4 regions of the Robertmurraya mangrovi genome follow, and region 1 is predicted to be linked to each of the others. Evidence: riboswitches for the same ligand, from Rfam matches in the RefSeq annotation. Region 1 holds a riboswitch; each other region holds the start of a gene.
The links. A riboswitch is a leader RNA that binds a small molecule or an ion and turns the genes downstream of it on or off. The one in region 1 is predicted to bind S-adenosylmethionine.
Positions count from the first base shown of each region.

Region 2: another riboswitch for S-adenosylmethionine. It lies ahead of SM124_RS10350 (methionine ABC transporter ATP-binding protein); the one in region 1 lies ahead of SM124_RS16540 (5-methyltetrahydropteroyltriglutamate--homocysteine S-methyltransferase).
Region 3: another riboswitch for S-adenosylmethionine. It lies ahead of mtnW (2,3-diketo-5-methylthiopentyl-1-phosphate enolase); the one in region 1 lies ahead of SM124_RS16540 (5-methyltetrahydropteroyltriglutamate--homocysteine S-methyltransferase).
Region 4: another riboswitch for S-adenosylmethionine. It lies ahead of SM124_RS01750 (PLP-dependent aspartate aminotransferase family protein); the one in region 1 lies ahead of SM124_RS16540 (5-methyltetrahydropteroyltriglutamate--homocysteine S-methyltransferase).

Region 1 covers NZ_JAXOFX010000012.1:81,301-85,713, reverse strand. Annotated here, with positions in the region: gene SM124_RS16550 (epoxide hydrolase family protein) at 1-952, opposite strand, end outside; gene SM124_RS16545 (CGNR zinc finger domain-containing protein) at 1,157-1,720, shown strand; SAM riboswitch class I at 1,815-1,916, shown strand; gene SM124_RS16540 (5-methyltetrahydropteroyltriglutamate--homocysteine S-methyltransferase) at 2,030-3,133, shown strand; gene SM124_RS16535 (hypothetical protein) at 3,545-4,204, opposite strand; gene lepB (signal peptidase I) at 4,224-4,413, opposite strand, start outside.
Region 2 covers NZ_JAXOFX010000005.1:157,099-161,511, reverse strand. Annotated here, with positions in the region: gene SM124_RS10365 (MFS transporter) at 1-43, shown strand, start outside; gene SM124_RS10360 (hypothetical protein) at 401-742, shown strand; SAM riboswitch class I at 844-946, shown strand; gene SM124_RS10355 (O-acetylhomoserine aminocarboxypropyltransferase/cysteine synthase family protein) at 1,064-2,380, shown strand; SAM riboswitch class I at 2,578-2,690, shown strand; gene SM124_RS10350 (methionine ABC transporter ATP-binding protein) at 2,867-3,892, shown strand; gene SM124_RS10345 (methionine ABC transporter permease) at 3,885-4,413, shown strand, end outside.
Region 3 covers NZ_JAXOFX010000001.1:418,396-422,808, reverse strand. Annotated here, with positions in the region: gene SM124_RS02125 (methylthioribulose 1-phosphate dehydratase) at 1-163, opposite strand, end outside; gene SM124_RS02120 (2-hydroxy-3-keto-5-methylthiopentenyl-1-phosphate phosphatase) at 160-822, opposite strand; gene mtnW (2,3-diketo-5-methylthiopentyl-1-phosphate enolase) at 822-2,045, opposite strand; SAM riboswitch class I at 2,215-2,330, opposite strand; gene SM124_RS02110 (pyridoxal phosphate-dependent aminotransferase) at 2,418-3,590, opposite strand; gene SM124_RS02105 (carbon-nitrogen family hydrolase) at 3,775-4,413, shown strand, end outside.
Region 4 covers NZ_JAXOFX010000001.1:337,216-341,628, reverse strand. Annotated here, with positions in the region: gene SM124_RS01755 (aliphatic sulfonate ABC transporter substrate-binding protein) at 1-241, opposite strand, end outside; gene SM124_RS01750 (PLP-dependent aspartate aminotransferase family protein) at 287-2,074, opposite strand; SAM riboswitch class I at 2,146-2,252, opposite strand; gene SM124_RS01745 (homoserine dehydrogenase) at 2,255-3,571, opposite strand; SAM riboswitch class I at 3,669-3,780, opposite strand; gene SM124_RS01740 (ammonium transporter) at 4,080-4,413, opposite strand, start outside.

The DNA.
Region 1 (4,413 bases):
GTCCTGGCCATTTCGTATGTTTACCTTCGAAATATAATCTATTTGCTGAATTAATAGTTTGGGTTAGCCAATAAATGGTAACGTTTGCAAGTAGCTCTTCCTTATTGAAATGCTTATATAAATTCCCGTTTTGTGGATTTGTCCATAAGTACCATTTTTCTAAAATAAATGCTGCAAGACCTATCGGAGAGTCTGTGAGTGAGTAACCGATCGTTTGTGGCTTTGTACCAAGCATATGAGCGTAGGCACCTTCTTCGTTATACCATTCTCTAGAAAGCTTAAGGTAATTTTCTTCTGATTCTGTTAATAAAGCATTTCCAGGAACAAACGGACTAGGGTTTCCAGGTGTAGTAGTGTGATAACCAATTACTTTTTCTGGATGGTCTAAGCATAATAATCCTAAAATACTGGCTCCAAGATCATACCCATGGGCTGCAAACTTCTCGTATCCTAGCTTATCCACCATTAATTTCACCAATAGATGAGAAACTTGTCGATCCTCAAAGCCTGATTTTAATGGAGTACCTGAAAACCCATGACCAGGAATAGACGGAATAATGACATCGAAAGAATCTTCAGGATCTCCACCATATTTCTCCGGGTTTGTCAGATAGGGAATAAGGTTTAGCAGTTCATAAAAAGACCCTGGATAACCATGAGGAATAATGATAGGTAGAGAGTTAGATCCATTTCCACGCTCGTGAATAAAGTGGATATCTACATCATCTATTCTTACTTGAAAATTTGAAAATGAATTTATTTTATTCTGCACTCTTTTCCAATCAAACTCATTTTTCCAATAGTCTGTTATATCCTTCATAAAATCTAAAGGGATACCGTATTCCCAATTAGATCCAGGAACTTCATCAGGCCATCTTGTAAAGTCTAATCGATTCTTCAATTTCAAAATTTCTTCCTCATTGATATTCAAATAAAATGGTCTTATATCCATAAGTTCATACCTCCAATAATTTTATTAAGTAAATAGTAAGATAAAGATATAATTAAAGAATGGAACATTTTATAAGTATTCGTTCATGTACTTTATTCTAGTATTCTATCTTCTATGGTGACCTTTAAAAATTGTTTAATAGTCACGATGACCACTAAAACTATATTAATGGTTATGGTAAATATAGTCAATAGGAGTGTTTTTATGGAAAAAAATTATTATGATCTTGAGATTATTGCTGATTTTTTTAATACTCATGATAAACGGACCCGCTTTGAAGGGGACGAGGGTGTTGAACATCTTACATCCTCAAAGGTTCTCTATTCATGGTTATTAAAGTATCATTTTATTCAAGAAGAAGATCTAGTGACGGATGAGGACTTAATTCATGCTATTAAGTTTAGAAACGAAGCACGAAAAATGATTGTCAATAATGATTACAATAAAACGGATGATAATCTTATAGAAGAAATTAACAAATTAATAGATGCATTTACATTTTCAATTGAATTTTCCTTAGATTCTGAAAAAATCATTCCTCATGGAGAGGGTGGAAGAAGGGGAATAGGAAGATTAATATTGTTAATTTTTGAGCTTAGGAAGAAAGCTTTATGGCATCGGATAAGGGTTTGTTCTGCTGAAGATTGTCAGTGGGTTTTTATTGATTATTCAAGGCCAGGTACTGGGAAATGGTGTATTATGAGCGCTTGTGGAAATAGAGCAAAAAATAAAACTTATAGAGAAAAAATAAAACATCTAAAAGAGTAGTTTCTTAAGAAAGATAAATAAAAATGTTAAAATATACTGGACAAAACAACTTTTTAATATTATATTGAATTCAAATAATTTAATATTCGAAACTTTCTTATCTAGAGAGGTGGAGGGACTGGCCCTTTGATACCTCGGCAGCGGACTTTTAATAGTACTGTGCCAATTCCAGTAGCATTTTGCTAGAAGATAAGAAGAGCAGGTACATTCATTTTGTTTTTTCACCCCTCTTCTTATGTTGTAGAAGAGGGGGTTTTTGCGTTTAGAAGGTAAGAAAAATACAAAACTAATAAAAGGGTGGAATTATTTATGACTAACACATTGGTACATACTCCGTTTAGAGCAGATCATGTGGGGAGCTTATTACGACCTGAAAGAATCCATACAGCTAGAAAAGAATTTCAAGAAGGTAAGATCACAGCTCAAGTGTTACATGACATTGAAACAGAAGAAATTAGAAAAATTGTTGATAAACAAATTGAAGTAGGACTACAAGCTGTAACAGATGGGGAGTTTCGTCGCAGATTCTGGCATACAGATTTCTTAGAGCATTTAAACGGAGTAGAGGGTTACGTTCCAGATCACGGTTTTCAATTTAAAGGGGAGGAAACGGAAAGATACGATATACGTGTAACGGGTAAAATTTCATTTAATCCGAATCATCCACATGTAAAGGATTTTACCTTGTTTAAAGAAATTGTTGGTGATCGTGCCGTTGCCAAACAAACGATTCCAAGTCCAAACCAACTTTTTAACGCGGGTATTCGAAATCTGGAAATCTATCCAAATCTACAGGATTATACAAACGATGTGATTCAAACCTATTGTGATGCGATTAAAGCCTTTTATGATGCGGGTTGTCGCTACTTGCAGCTAGATGATGTTTATATTGCAGGTCTTAATGCTCCAGAAATTCCTTTTAATGATAGTGGTTTAGACCGCGAAGAGTTGATTGATTTAGCACTACATGTGGTGAATAGCATTTTAGAAGATAAACCAGAAGATTTACTCGTAACTACCCACCTTTGCCGAGGAAACTATCGTTCAAAGTGGGCGTTTGAAGGTAGTTATGCCAAAATTGCGCCAACCTTATTTGCAAAAGAAAAAGTAAATCGATTTTTCCTAGAATATGATGATGACCGTTCTGGCGACTTCGAACCGTTACAACACATTCCAAATGGAGGTCCACAAGTGGTCCTTGGACTATTTACATCAAAACATGGAGAGCTAGAAGACAAGGAAAACATTAAAGCACGTGTGGAGGAAGCAACGAAATATGTGCCGATAGAGCAATTATGTATTAGTCCACAATGTGGGTTTGCTTCTACTCATCATGGGAATATATTAACTGAGGAGCAGCAATGGGATAAGTTAAGGTATATTGTGGAGCTTTCTCGGGAGATATGGGGGTAGGGGAGAAGTCTGGATTGCATCTAATAAGGTAGAGTGAGTACCTAGGCTTTTGGAGGTGACTTCACTTTCTTGTCCCGTTGACTAATGTGGAAAAGGAAAACATGAGAAATAAGAGGAAGGTCAATCTATGTGATCCTCTTTTTGTTAGTATAGTATATAAAACTGAGTTTGGTGTTACTCGTGGTCTCATCATGTAGAAGAATGGGAGGGTTCAAATAAAGTTAGCATCAGGGGCTGGGAAGAATCAAAAAAGAAAAAAACAACATAACTAAGCAGTAGATTTGGAATTAATATTGTTACCTGTTTGAGTTGTAGAAGATTTTTTATAACTGATATTTTTTACTACATATTCAAGTATAGAATCTGTTTCTATACTTGAATATGTAAACCAATATCGCATTTAGAGGTCTATTATATATCATCATCAGTGAGTATGATGATTAATTGATTTAATAAATCTATTTTTTTTAGTATAAATTCTTTTATAGCAGGATCTGACTCAGATTCTAACATCATCTCGAGTTGATGGATAGTGGCTAGTGTAAGTTGTATTTCATTATCTAATTGTTCGTTAGATTGAGAGGAATGTATCTTATGTTCAGGTAATTGATTTGAAGACAATTTACTTAATTCATCTAGATAATCATATTCTACGCTATTTGTAATTTCATTTCCTGTATGATTCACCCTACTAACAATATTATCAAAGTCTAGGCTAGTATTATTTACAATAGATTGAGCAGTTTGTTCAAGTTCATTTTCATGTTTTTTAAGTGCATTTGTGATTGAGTCACTCGTTCCTAGGGACTCCAATTTACTAAAATCCTCTAGTTGTTTTTCTGATAACTGTAAAGATTCTTCAGTATTATAAGTCAATTTTGCTATTTGGTTGTTAACAGTTTCATATAGATTGGTTTTCAGATGATACTGTGCTATCTTTTTTTGATTTTCTGCCCAAGCGAGTGTTTGGTGATAAGTATCAGTAGAGGCATACACTGTACTAATACTACAAATAAATACTATTAATATCCATGTTAAAGGCTTCTTTATCAGTCTTTTAATGAGTTTCATATAATGTCCCTCAGTTCATCTATTCAATTTCAATAGGCTTTGGAATTGACTTAAAAGGAATTAGGGAAAAAAGTACGTAACCATCTATGTCTGAGTGGGGGATAGGTCCCACACTTGGATCTCTACTATCAATGCTCTCTCCAGGAGTTCTGTTATCTCCAATAACAAAAATATGATCAGCTGGAACCTTGGTAGCCTCCATATCTGAT
Region 2 (4,413 bases), on a different contig from region 1:
TAATAAGAAAGGTGCCACACCTTCGACAGTGAAGGCTGTGTAATTAACTACAAAATGACATATTTCTCGGGAAATGAAAGACAATGCTACTTTTTAGAGAGCATTGTCTTTCTTTGTTTCATTTTGTAAAAATCCCTCTATAGAATAGCTCTACCCACGTCTATGACATAGGTTATAGTAAACGAGCACCGTAAGGAAATAATCAAAATTAGGATTTAAGCCAGCATGTCGGTAAATTTCATGGTCGAATTAAGGAAGGTAAGTATTGAAATTGTCGAACAAAACTTAGAGGAGTGAGGGTGTTCTATAAGGAATATATGTAAAGAGCTTGTCTGTGAAAATTACGATTCTAACTAAAAAACAGATACAAAGGTATTTCTATTTTTGGGAGGTTGTCATTTTGTTGGATGTTTTACATACTCTAGTTTCGGAAGTAAATACAAGAGGGCATATCAGTACCTTTTTAAAAGGGGTTAACATATCCACTAAGATTAGCAACCAAGAAGATGTAATTTACTTAATAATAGAGGATGGACAAATTAAGTTAGATTCCATATCAAATACAGATATAATCGCAACCATATTAGGAGATAAACACTCAATTTACTCATTAATTACTGGGAAATTAAGACTAAGAGACGGGAAAAAAGAGGGTGTTTTAGAAGTAGAAGCTAATTTTAGGACGATACTTTATCTTGAAACACTGTTTATTCTATCAAAACCTTATTTGCAAGTTTCTTGAAATTTGTTTCAGAAAATTATAATTTAGTTGTTGACTGAGCTTAATTCATCGTGCTATTATCACTTTAAATCACTAAATATTCAAACTACAAACTAAATAGTTTCTTATCAAGAGAGGCGGAGGGACTGGCCCTACGAAGCCCGGCAACCGGTTATTAACACGGTGCTAATTCCAGCAGAGTAAGAATACTCTGGGAGATAAGGAGAGACGTATATTCGCCCCTCTTCTTATGAAGAGGGGCTTTTATCATTTAACCCTCCCAGTAAACGAATTTTGTTAAAACGGGCTTAAAATAAATGCCCCAAAAAAGGAGAGAGAGAAATGACAGAACAAAAAAAGAACTATCGTTTAGAAACTTTAGGAGTGCACGGTGGGTTATCGGCAGATCCTATTACTGGTGCTCGTGCGGTACCAATCTATCAAAACAATGCTTATCAATTTCAAAATACAGAGCATGCTGCTAACCTTTTCGGATTAAAAGAATCTGGATATATTTACTCTAGAATTCACAACCCAACAGTAACCGTATTCGAGGAAAGAGTAAGTTTACTTGAGGGCGGTGTGGGTGCACTAGCTGTGTCGAGTGGTATGGCAGCAATTACAACAGCCATATTAAACTTAGCTGAAGCTGGAGATGAGATTGTAGCATCTTCAAATCTTTATGGAGGAACTTACAATCTATTTACAGTTACCCTCCCAAAGTACGGAATTAAAGTAAACTTAGTGGATTCAACTGATCCAGAAGATTTTAAGGCAGCGATTACTGAAAAAACAAAGGCTGTGTTTGCTGAGACGATTGGAAATCCAAGTTTACGTGTACTAGATATTGAAAATGTGGCAAAAGTGGCTCACGAGGCTGGAGTACCTTTAATCGTCGATAATACTTTTGCTACACCATACTTATGTAGGCCGATTGAACATGGTGCCGATATTGTCATCCATTCAGCTACAAAGTGGTTATTAGGCAATGGAACAACACTTGGGGGAATTATAGTAGACGGAGGGAACTTCGATTGGAACTCACCTAAATTCCCTGGATTTACGCAACCAGACCCTAGCTATAACAACCTTGTATATAGCGAGGCATTAGGAAGTTTAGCGTACATAGTTAAGGCTCGAGTTCAATTACTAAGAGATTTAGGACCTTCACTAAGTGCACAGAATGCATTCCAGTTTACATTAGGATTAGAGACACTGCATGTAAGGATGAAGGAACATATAGCTAACACTAAACGTGTTGTTGAGTATTTAGAAGCTCACCCAGCTGTAAATTGGATTCTTTACCCTGGTCATGAAAAGCATCCTGATAAAGAATTGGCAGATAAATATTTATCAAAAGGCGCAGGTTCAGTTGTGGTCTTTGGTATAGCTGGTGGTAGAGAAGCAGGGGCTAAACTAATAAATAGCTTGCAGTTATGGGCTCATGTTGCCAATGTTGGGGATGCTAAAAGTCTAATCATTCATCCTGCTAGTACCACCCATCAGCAATTAGATTCTGAAGGCTTGAAGGCAGCTGGCGTTCCTGAAGATTTAATTCGTTTATCTATCGGAATTGAAAATGTTGAAGACCTAATAGAGGATTTGGAACAGGCAATCGAAGCGGCAACAGGAGTAAATTCATTAACGGCAAATGCCTAAAATCAAAATTTATATCAGCGAATAACAGACTAGTATAAATTATGACATCCAGTAATTTCTAGTCTGAATATTATTAAATAATACGTTGACACCCTATTATTAACGTGATACGATATCCCTCGTGAATAAGACTACTAAACTTGTTTAAAGTGTTAATATGATAAAGAATTAGTTTGAAAACTTTATAGACCGTTTTGCTCTTATCAAGAGAGGTGGAGGGATGTGCCCTATGAAGCCCGGCAACCGTCAATATTTCTAATGTTGAAATTGGTGCCAATTCACACAAAACTTAGGTTTTGGCAGATGAGAGAAAGGACATAAATCATTATGCCTTTCTGCTCTTTTGCAGAAAGGCATTTTTGTTTTCTTTAACTGTGTATGAATCACCATCATTAGGTAAGGATAACATTAACAAAACGGTCTGTTTAACCTATAAATCTCTGTAGTTTTATGCGAGCAATCGGATTAAAAGAGGGGTGAGCAATCGTGATATCGATAAAAAATGTGAAAAAAATTTATCCTTCCCAAAAAGGAAAAGTAACAGCCGTTGACGATGTAAGCATTGAAATTAAAGAAGGAGAAATCTTTGGTGTTATTGGTTATAGTGGTGCAGGGAAGAGTACATTAATCAGAATGCTAAATGGTCTTGAAATCCCTACAGAAGGATCTGTAGTTGTTGCTAATAAAAAAGTTTCTAACATTAAAGGCAGTGAGCTTAGAAAGGCTCGCCAAGAAATCAGTATGATATTTCAACACTTTAACTTATTATGGTCCAGAACGGTTAGAGAAAATATAGCCTTTCCGTTGGAGATTGCTGGTATACCAAAATCTCAAAGACAAAAACGAGTAGATGAACTAATCAATTTAGTTGGTTTGTCAGGCAGAGAAGATGCGTATCCCTCGCAGCTAAGTGGTGGACAAAAGCAACGTGTTGGAATCGCTCGTGCTCTTGCTAATAACCCAAAAGTTTTACTGTGTGATGAAGCTACGTCAGCTCTTGATCCACAAACAACGGACTCAATCCTAGAGTTATTAGTAGATATTAATAAAGAACTAGGATTAACGATTGTATTAATAACCCATGAGATGCACGTGATTAGAAAAATCTGTCACCGAGTTGCCGTAATGGAAGGTGGAAGAGTGGTTGAACTAGGACCTGTCCTAGATGTATTTAAAAATCCTCAACAAGACATTACAAAACGTTTCGTTCAGCAAGTAACGGAGCCAGAAGAAACGAAAGAAACCATTGATCATTTATTAGAGGCTTATCCACATGGAACGGTAATTCAATTAGGTTTTGTCGGAGAAGCAGCAGAACAGCCTCTTATTACAAATGTAATTAGAAATTATCAAGTTACGGTAAATATTTTACAAGGGAAAATTTCGCAAACTCAAAATGGTTCTTATGGGACACTCTTTATCCACTTAGATGGGGATAAAGAAGAGATTTCAAAGGCTATTGATTATATCCATTCACAGCAAGTGGGAGTGGAGGTGATGACAAGTGGTTGAAGAACTATTTCCAAATGTTAAATGGGAGAGAATGTGGGAAGCAACACTTCAAACATTATATATGTCAGCCATATCAGTAGTTGTAACTTTTATATTAGGAATCACATTAGGGTTACTATTGTTTTTAACAGCCAAAGGGAACATTTGGGAAAATGCAATTATTAATAAAATTATTAGTGCGATTGTTAATGTGTTTAGATCGATTCCTTTTATCATCCTAATTGTCCTTCTCATTCCTTTCACTAAGTTAATCATGGGATCCATAATTGGAGAGAATGCCGCATTACCAGCGTTAATTATCGGTTCTGCTCCATTCTATGCTCGTATGGTTGAAATTGGATTAAGAGAGATTGATAAAGGTGTAATTGAAGCAGCGAAATCAATGGGAGCAAAAACAAGTACAATTATCCTGAAGGTGCTTCTGCCAGAATCGATGCCGGCATTAGTCTCAGGTATCACAGTAACGGCTATTGCACTAGTTAGCTATACAGCTATGGCAGGGGTAATTGGAGCTGGTGGAC
Region 3 (4,413 bases), on a different contig from region 1:
TCCGTTTACGTTTATCTTTTCCACTTGCTGTTACAAGGAATTGTAGTGGATTATCGCTAACCTTAATAGCCAAATTCCCACTTGTCCCCATGAACCAATCACGTTCTGCTAATTCGTCTTTAACATCAGCTAGTTCATTCCAGCGTTTTTCTAGTAGACTCATACTCTCACCCCAGTCAGTTTTTTTATCTCATTTATACAGTCATAAAAGGTTGTAAATGGACTATGGTTTAACTCCAGTTCATTACACTTAGTCAGTAATAAATCTCTTGCTAATACAAAATCGGCTTGTTTGGCTGCTTCTACATCTGTAATCGAGTCACCAATAACAATTTTAAATAGTTGGTCTCCTTCAAGTTTTCTAATAACAGAAGGCTTACAACATCCACAGTCATTCGTACATTCTTCGTCACAGCTATTCGGCCACATAATCTTTATATATTCACCTGTAAAATCAGATCCGTTACAGTATAAATCTTCAAAAGGTCCAAAAGGTTCCAATATGGAATGAACAAAGAAATCAATTCCTCCACTGACGATATATAGTGGAATTTCTTCTTCTTTAAGGAAATCAACAAATTCCTTGAAACCAGCTCTAATTTTTGCCTGTTCATTTGCGAAAGTATTGATTTCCTCTTTCATACTGCTAGGTAATAGTGCAAACATTTTTCCGACTCCCTCTCTTATGGAGATTCGTTCGGATAAAATATCGTCTTTTAATGTCTCCCATTCAGGTGGGGCAAATTGTTTCATGATTGCAATTATATTGTCTTTTTCTGTAATCGTACCGTCAAAATCACAGAACACTGCTAGCTTTTTCATTATTCAACCACCTCAGTACAACCCCATAAATCAATCGCTTTTTTCAGTTCAGGTAATTGGGATGCTTGATTTTGTAATCTTTTACCTTGCAAGGCAACATCAATCGCCTGTCTGAAAGCAATTCCTCCACCTTTAGCACCGTCAGGATGACCATGAACTCCCCCACCTGCATTAATCACACTTTCCACTCCAAAATCACGAACGAGTAAAGGGACAAGGCCAGGATGAATACCCGCAGATGGAACTGGGAAACTAGTTTTAAACTGATCTTCAGAAGTTAGTGCAGCTCCGATTGAAAGTGCTGCTTCTTTTTCTAACGCAACCGACCCGTAAGGTGATGGGAACAATGATAAGTCAGCTCCAGCGTATCTAAGTAGTTTTCCTAGCAACAATGAATGTGAGATTCCATAATATTTTGATGATGTAAGTGCCCCACTCACGGCTGGGTGAGCCATAAACGGTAGAGCAATCTCGTTGTCTTCCACTAGTTCCTGTAAAACATCTATTCCATAGGCAAAGACATTAAATAATAACAGGTCAGCTCCGAGTTCTGAAGCACGTTTCGCTTTTTCTTTCAGTTCAAATGTTCTTCCAGTTAAGTTCACGGCATACAGCGTGCGATGGCCAGTTGTTTCATAAACTTGCTCTAACACTTTCTTGCCTTCTGTAATGCGTTTTTCGAATGACGCTAACTCATTTTCAAAAAGAATCTCATCGTCTTTTACTAAGTCTACTCCACCTAGAGCCTGTTCTCTAAGTTGATTTACAAGGTAAGGAATGTCACGACCAATAACCCCTTTAAAAATACTCATTAACAATGGTCGATCAAAAACACCAACTTTTTCACGTATGCCTTGGATACCAAACCTAGGTCCTGGGAAATGTGTTTTTAACTCTTCTGAAAATTCTAAGTCTAGTAGTTTAACTTTTCCATCCAATGATAATTTTCCAAAAACAGTTGTAAGGATTGCTGGTAAATCAGCAGAGAAGTTAACCGTTGGGTATGCGATTTTTATTAACGCTACTGTATCCTTTGTCCCCGTTTCTTCTGGGAGGCCCTCAATTGAAACGACACGTCCCTTATGTTTTCGAAGTTGATTTTGTTCTAACTCTGGTAAATGGGTCCACGATCCAACCGTCAATCCTAGTGCAATTTCCTCCGCTTTTTTTTCTGGGTTGTGTTTAGAATCGTGTATTAAGTATGTGGCGATAATTTCACTCATGGTTGGTCTTCCTTTCATTTCTACTTTAACGTGCTACTTATTTAATCGAGAGAAGTCCAGCTGCAGAATCCTACTAGTATTCCAGCCTTCTCCTAGTCATTTATAAGATTAGTTCATAAAAACAAAAAACCTCTTCAGACAGAAGAGGTTAGTAAATACAACTAACATCTCCTCATCTATCAGCTTTTCGCTGCAAGAATTAGCACCGTGCTTATTTTTTCGAAAAAAAATAAGTCGGTTGCCGGGCTTCATAGGGCTAGTCCCTCCGCCTGCTCTTGATAAGAAAACGAATTATTTAAATATTCATTTGTTTTGTACGAATCAAATTAATTAGGATTATGTCAGCTTTTTGACTATTTGTCAATGAGAAAATTAAAAAATATTTAAAGATTTTATTCTCGCAACCGCTTCATGCATTCTTTCTTCCGTAGTCAGTAACCCTACTCGTACATAGCCTTCTCCCCAAGTTCCAAAGCCGATACCAGGAGCAACAGCAATATGCGCTTTTTCTAGTAAATAATCAGCAAATTGTTCTGATGTATTGCCTTCTGGTACCTTTAGCCATGCAAAAAAAGATCCTTTTGGAGCAGTCACATTCCAGCCGATAGACTGAAGCCCCTCTATAAGAACATTACGTCGGCTTTCGTAAAGGTCGTTCAATTGTTCTACACAGTCTTGTGGTGCCGTTAAAGCTTCGACAGCCGCTTCTTGTACTGCACCAAATAAACTAACATATAAATGATCTTGAAGTAAATTTATAGCTGCAATGACACTTTCATTTCCAACTGCGAAACCAACACGCCAACCAGCCATATTGTATGTCTTTGATAATGTATATATTTCAATTCCGATCTCTTTAGCACCTTTTGTTTGTAAAAAACTAATCGGCTTTTGGCCATCAAAACCAATAGCTCCATAAGCAAAATCGTGTACCACACAAATATCATGTTTTTTTGCAAGCTCGACCGTTTCTTCAAAAAAAGCTTCCGTAGCCACAGCCCCAGTTGGATTATTAGGATAATTTAAAAACATAAGCTTTGCCTTATCTAAATCCTCTTGACTTAACTCAGAGTAATCAGGCAAAAATTGATTCTCTTCTTTCAATGGCATTGTTATCATTTCCGCTTTTGCTAACGCCACTCCTGACCAATAGTCTGGATACCCAGGATCTGGAACAAGTAATGAATCACCTGGTTCTAATAAACATTGTGGAATTTCAACTAACCCAGCTTTTCCACCGAATAAAATAGCCACTTCTTTATTAGGATCAATTTCCACACCGTACTCTCTTAAATAAAATTGAGCAGCTGCTTCTTTTAACGATTGAAATCCTTGAAACGGTGAATATTTATGATTGATAGGGTTAGCTGCAGCGCTCTGTAGTCTTTTTACAATATGTTCTGGCGTAGGCTGATCTGGATTTCCTTGCCCTAAATTAATGACATCATGACCATCCTGAATATATTTATTTACCTTTCCAACAAGACTAGCAAAGAATTGCTTTGGTAAACTTTTTAATAAACTAGACTGAGGATAAACTTTCATATACACACCTGCTTTTATTAGAATAAGAGTATTTGTATTTAACTTTATAATATTAAAGTAATTCAGAAAAATTTTTATTGAAAAACTAGTCACAAATGATATATCGTATTAGACGACTTGTAAAGTGTTTTTTTATAACAAAATCATTTCTCTACTAACCAAATCTCAAAATGAGGTGACCATATTGACTATTAAAGTCTCATGTATACAAATGGATATTGCTTTTGGCTTACAAGAAGAAAATTACAAGAAAGCTAGCTCTCTAATTGAAAAAGCAATGCTAGAACAACCAAATATCATTGTCCTTCCTGAACTATGGACTACTGGGTACGACTTAACTAGATTAGATGAAATAGCAGATGAACAAGCTGAGAAAAGTATTTCATTCTTAAAGAACATAGCTCAAAAGCATCAAGTACATTTAGTTGGTGGATCTGTTGCGAACAAAACATCAGATGGAACCTTAAATACACTCCTTATTGTAAGTAAACACGGCGAATTGGTTCACCAATATAGTAAACTACACTTATTCAAATTAATGGATGAGCATTTATATTTGTCTGCTGGTCAGGAAAAGGGACTATTCTCTTTAGATGGTCAAATTTACGGTGGTGTCATTTGTTATGATATCCGCTTCCCTGAATGGATACGAGCTCATACAACAGAAGGAGCAGAAGCCCTATTTGTTGTTGCTGAATGGCCTCTTGCGCGACTAAACCATTGGCGCTCTCTTTTAATAGCTAGAGCCATTGAAAATCAATGTTATGTTATTGCTTGTAACAGAGCTGGCTCCGACCCGAACAATCAATTTGCTGGTCATTCT
Region 4 (4,413 bases), on a different contig from region 1:
TACTTCCTAAACTTTGAACCCACTCTACTTCGACTCCGTCTTCTTTTAAGGCTTCTTCAAGCAAGCCTTGATCCTTTAACACTAGACTAGTAGGGGAATAAAAAGCGTAATCTAATCGGATTTTTTTCGGTTTATCTTCATTTGAACCATCTGATGAAGAGCTACTGCTGCAAGCTCCTAGTATTAAGATGGTTATACTCAGAATTAAAGTTAGAAGATGTTTAAGTTTAAGGTTTTTCATAGTATTATAACTCCCCTTTAGATGTCTAATTTTTATGACAACAATCTATATTTCACAAGCAAATGTAGAGATGGTTCCTCTTAAACGTTGTGCTTCTTTATAGGTGCAGCGATTGTGAACTACTTCAATTCCAGCTTCTTTTACAATGGATGCTGCCTCTTCTGAAATGACTCCTTCTTGAAGCCAGAACACTTTTGGTTTTACTTCCGTTGCCTCTTTAGCAAGCTCGACTGCCGCTTCCGGACTTCTAAACACCTGTACCACATCAATTGGTTCTGGAATGGAGCGTAAATCTGGGTAAGCTTTTTCACCTAAAACTTCCGTTTCCCTAGGATTAACTGGGATAATTCGATACCCTAAACGCTGCATTTTAAATGCTAATCTATGACTAGGTCTTGATGGGTTGCTACTTAAACCAACAATGGCTAAATTCTTTTTCCTCGTTTGTTCGACACCATCAACAGTGACTTTTTCTGTTGCAGAATTTAAAGCCCACCGGATGACTCCTTCATCATTAATGACAATCTCTTTTTTTCCTTCGTTAGAAACACCACTTGCTTTGATAAGTGCTTGATTTAAATCATTCGTTAAGTCACGTACCGATTCTAACCCGACTGACAAACGAACAAGTTCCTCAGACACTCCTGTTTGTTTTAATTGCTCAGCTGTTAATTGTTGATGGGTTGTCGAGGCAGGATGGATGACTAATGAACGAGCATCCCCAACATTTGCGAGATGTGACCAGAGTGAAAGCGAGTCAATGAATTTCTTTCCTGCTTCTCTTCCTCCTTTAATTCCAAAAACAACAACCGCCCCGTCTCCATTTTTCAAATACTTTTTCGCTAAATGGTGGGTTTGATGTGATTCAAGGCCAGGATATGTAACCCATTCTACGGCTGGATGATTAACTAAGTACTCAGCAACCTCTTTTGCATTTTGTGTATGTTTTTCCATTCTTAATTGCAATGTCTCTAAACCTTGTAGTATTAAGAAGGCGTTAAATGGACTTAAGGATGATCCAAAATCTCGCAATAAGTGAACTCTTAATTTAGTAATGAAAGCTAATGTACCAAAATCATTAGCGTAACGAATTCCGTTATAGCTTGGATCAGGTTTAGTGAACATTGGGAACTTTTCGCTGTTCCAATTGAAGCGTCCTCCATCTACCACTAAACCACCGATGGAAGTTCCATGGCCTCCAATCCATTTCGTAGCAGAATGAACGACGATATCTGCTCCCCACTTAATCGGTTTACAAAGTGCTGGTGATGCAAAAGTGCTATCCACAATCAATGGTATTCCCGCTTCATGTGCGATATCTGCAACAGCTTCAACATCTAAAACTTGTAAACTTGGATTTCCGATGATTTCAGCAAAAACAGCCTTTGTATTTGGTGTAATTGCCTTTCGGAAGTTCTCAGGATCAGTTGAATCAACAAAATTAACCTTAATTCCATAGTTTGGAAGAGTATTTACAAATAAGTTATATGTACCTCCGTATAAACTAGTAGATGCGACAATTTCGTCACCAGCATGTGCTAGGTTCATAATCGCTAATGAAATCGCTGCTTGCCCTGAAGATGTTGCTACTGCAGCTACTCCTTCTTCTAAAAGAGCGATTCTTTTTTCTAGTACATCTACTGTTGGGTTTCCGATTCGAGAATAAATATTTCCTGGTTCGTCCAGTGAGAATAATCGTTGTGCATGCTCTGTACTATGAAAAACATAGGAAGAAGACTGATAGATGGGTACAGCTCGAGAGCCGGTTGTTGGATCTGGAGCATGCCCTCCATGTAATAATAATGTTTCTAAATCGTATGAATGGTTTGCCATTGTATTAATCTCCTTTTTTTTGATTTTTTCCCATAAAAAAACACCCCGACAAGAAGAGGTGTGGTTACCCCTTCTTATCTCTCAGAAAACTCTGCTGGAATTAGCACCTGTCTGAACTTAATGTTCAAATGGTTGCTGGGTTTCATCGGGCCAGTCCCTCCACCTCTCTTGATAAGAAGCCTATGAAGTTGTCGTTTGTAATCTCGTTAACTCTACATTTTTAGTTGCTATATTAATTCCCTTTGGTGAAATCGGATAGATTCTTATTTTTTGTGGTAACTCTTCTATGAATCTTTCTACATTTTCACTTTTTCCAACAAGTATTTCTCCTATAATGTAGCCATCATTATGTTTAATTTCTTCTTGATGAACGGCTGTCAAATCTTTATTAGCAAAGTTTATAGAAGAATATTGCTTGTATTCTTTCACCAACTCATCTGTTGGCAGTTCAACTATCGTTAACCAAATCGAGGGTTCTTCCTTTCCTTCCACTAGGCTATTATAGCTAAATCTCGGTGTTTGTATGTTTGGTGTCCCTTTCTGGCTAATGTAAACTAAATCTTCAATCATCGCACTTGCTGTCGCTAAAGATCCAGCCCCCGGTCCTTGTAGTAGCAAGGTTCCTACCAGATCGGTGTTTAATACGATACCATTATCTACTCCTTCGACATTGTAAAGAGGATGCTCGTTACTAACAAAAACAGGTCTAACTTCAGCTAGCACATCTTGTTCCTTTTTCTGCAGTGTAGCCACCAACTTCAATCTAAACCCTAATCTTTCACCAATCAAAATGTCAGCTTGAGAAACTTCATTTACTCCCACCTTATTGACATTTTCCCAATTTGGTTGTTTTTGATAAATTAAGTTACTAAGAATCATTAATTTGTAGAAAGCATCTGTTCCTAAAACATCACTTGAAGGATCTGCCTCAGCATAGCCTAAATCTTGGGCTTCTTTTAGCACTTCATTGAAATTTGATTGTTCCGTTCTCATTTTAGATAAAATATAGTTGCTAGTTCCGTTTAGTATTCCTTCAAGTTTGGTAATTCCATTTACTTGCAATAACTGAATAATCGTTCTTAGTAATGGGATTCCACCGGCTACTGCAGCTTCAAAAGTTAAAAATCGATTATATTTATTTGCCACTTCAGCTAGTTCTTTACCTTTATAGGCAAGTAATTGCTTATTCGCACTAATTACATGGCTACCTTTTTCTAAAAATTGACGAATATAAGTATTGGCTGGTTCAATCCCAACAATGGCTTCAAAAACAATATCTACATGAGGTAATTTTAATATTTGGTTTACATCTGTAGTAACTAGGATATCCTTCTTAATTCCTCTCTCCTTTTGGTGATCCTTCACTAGTACGCCAACGATTTCAACTTTTTTACCTACTGCTTCTGTTAGTTTTTTCTCATGTGTTTGGATAATGGATTCGTATACCCCTTTTCCAACGGTACCAAGACCTAACAGTGCTACTTTTAGTGAACTCATATATACCTCCTTGTGTTTTGGAATTTATCGTTACTAAAGATTTTTTTATTACATCAAAAAACCCTCTTCATAAGAAGAGGGTAGAATAGACACACTCTTCTTATCTGACAGAACAATTTGTTCTGCAGGAATTGGCACCGTGTTTTCATTGAATGAAAATCGGTTGCCGGGCTTCATCGGGCCAGTCCCTCCGCCTCTCTGGATAAGAAATCTTTATTGTATTAACGCGTTACCAAATCAATTGTTTATTAATTATGGATAAATATAGCACAGGGATTTTTTACTTGTAAAGTCTTTTTTTGAAAATTTTTATTTTGAATGAGAAATTAGCTATTTTAGACTAGCCCCTATTTTTGCCCAACTTACCTTAGATTGTCTGATAAATACTATATTTTAACCTTCAGCGAAAAATGACATTAATTTATAATTTAGCAATTTGAAAATAGACATCTAATAAAATCGTGACAATTGCATTTTTGTATTTTTTCAGTATACCTTTTCCAAGGTCTTATGAATGAACACTCTTACTTTCAATGACAGTAAATACTTCAGGATAGCCATAGCTACCGTGTTCACTAATGTCTAAGCCCATAGTTTCTTCTTCTTCCGAAACACGTAGACCACTCAATACCTTTTTCGTAATCACTAAGATCACAAAGGAAACAACGAATGCATACATGCCAGATACGGCAACGCCCATAGCTTGAACTCCTAATTGTGTAAGTCCTCCACCATAGAATAGCCCAGGCAACCCAACTGTCGCCAGCTCAGGAGTGGCAAAGAAGCCAGTTGATAAGGTCCCCCAAATTCCTGCTGCTCCGTGAACAGAAAGAGCATAAATT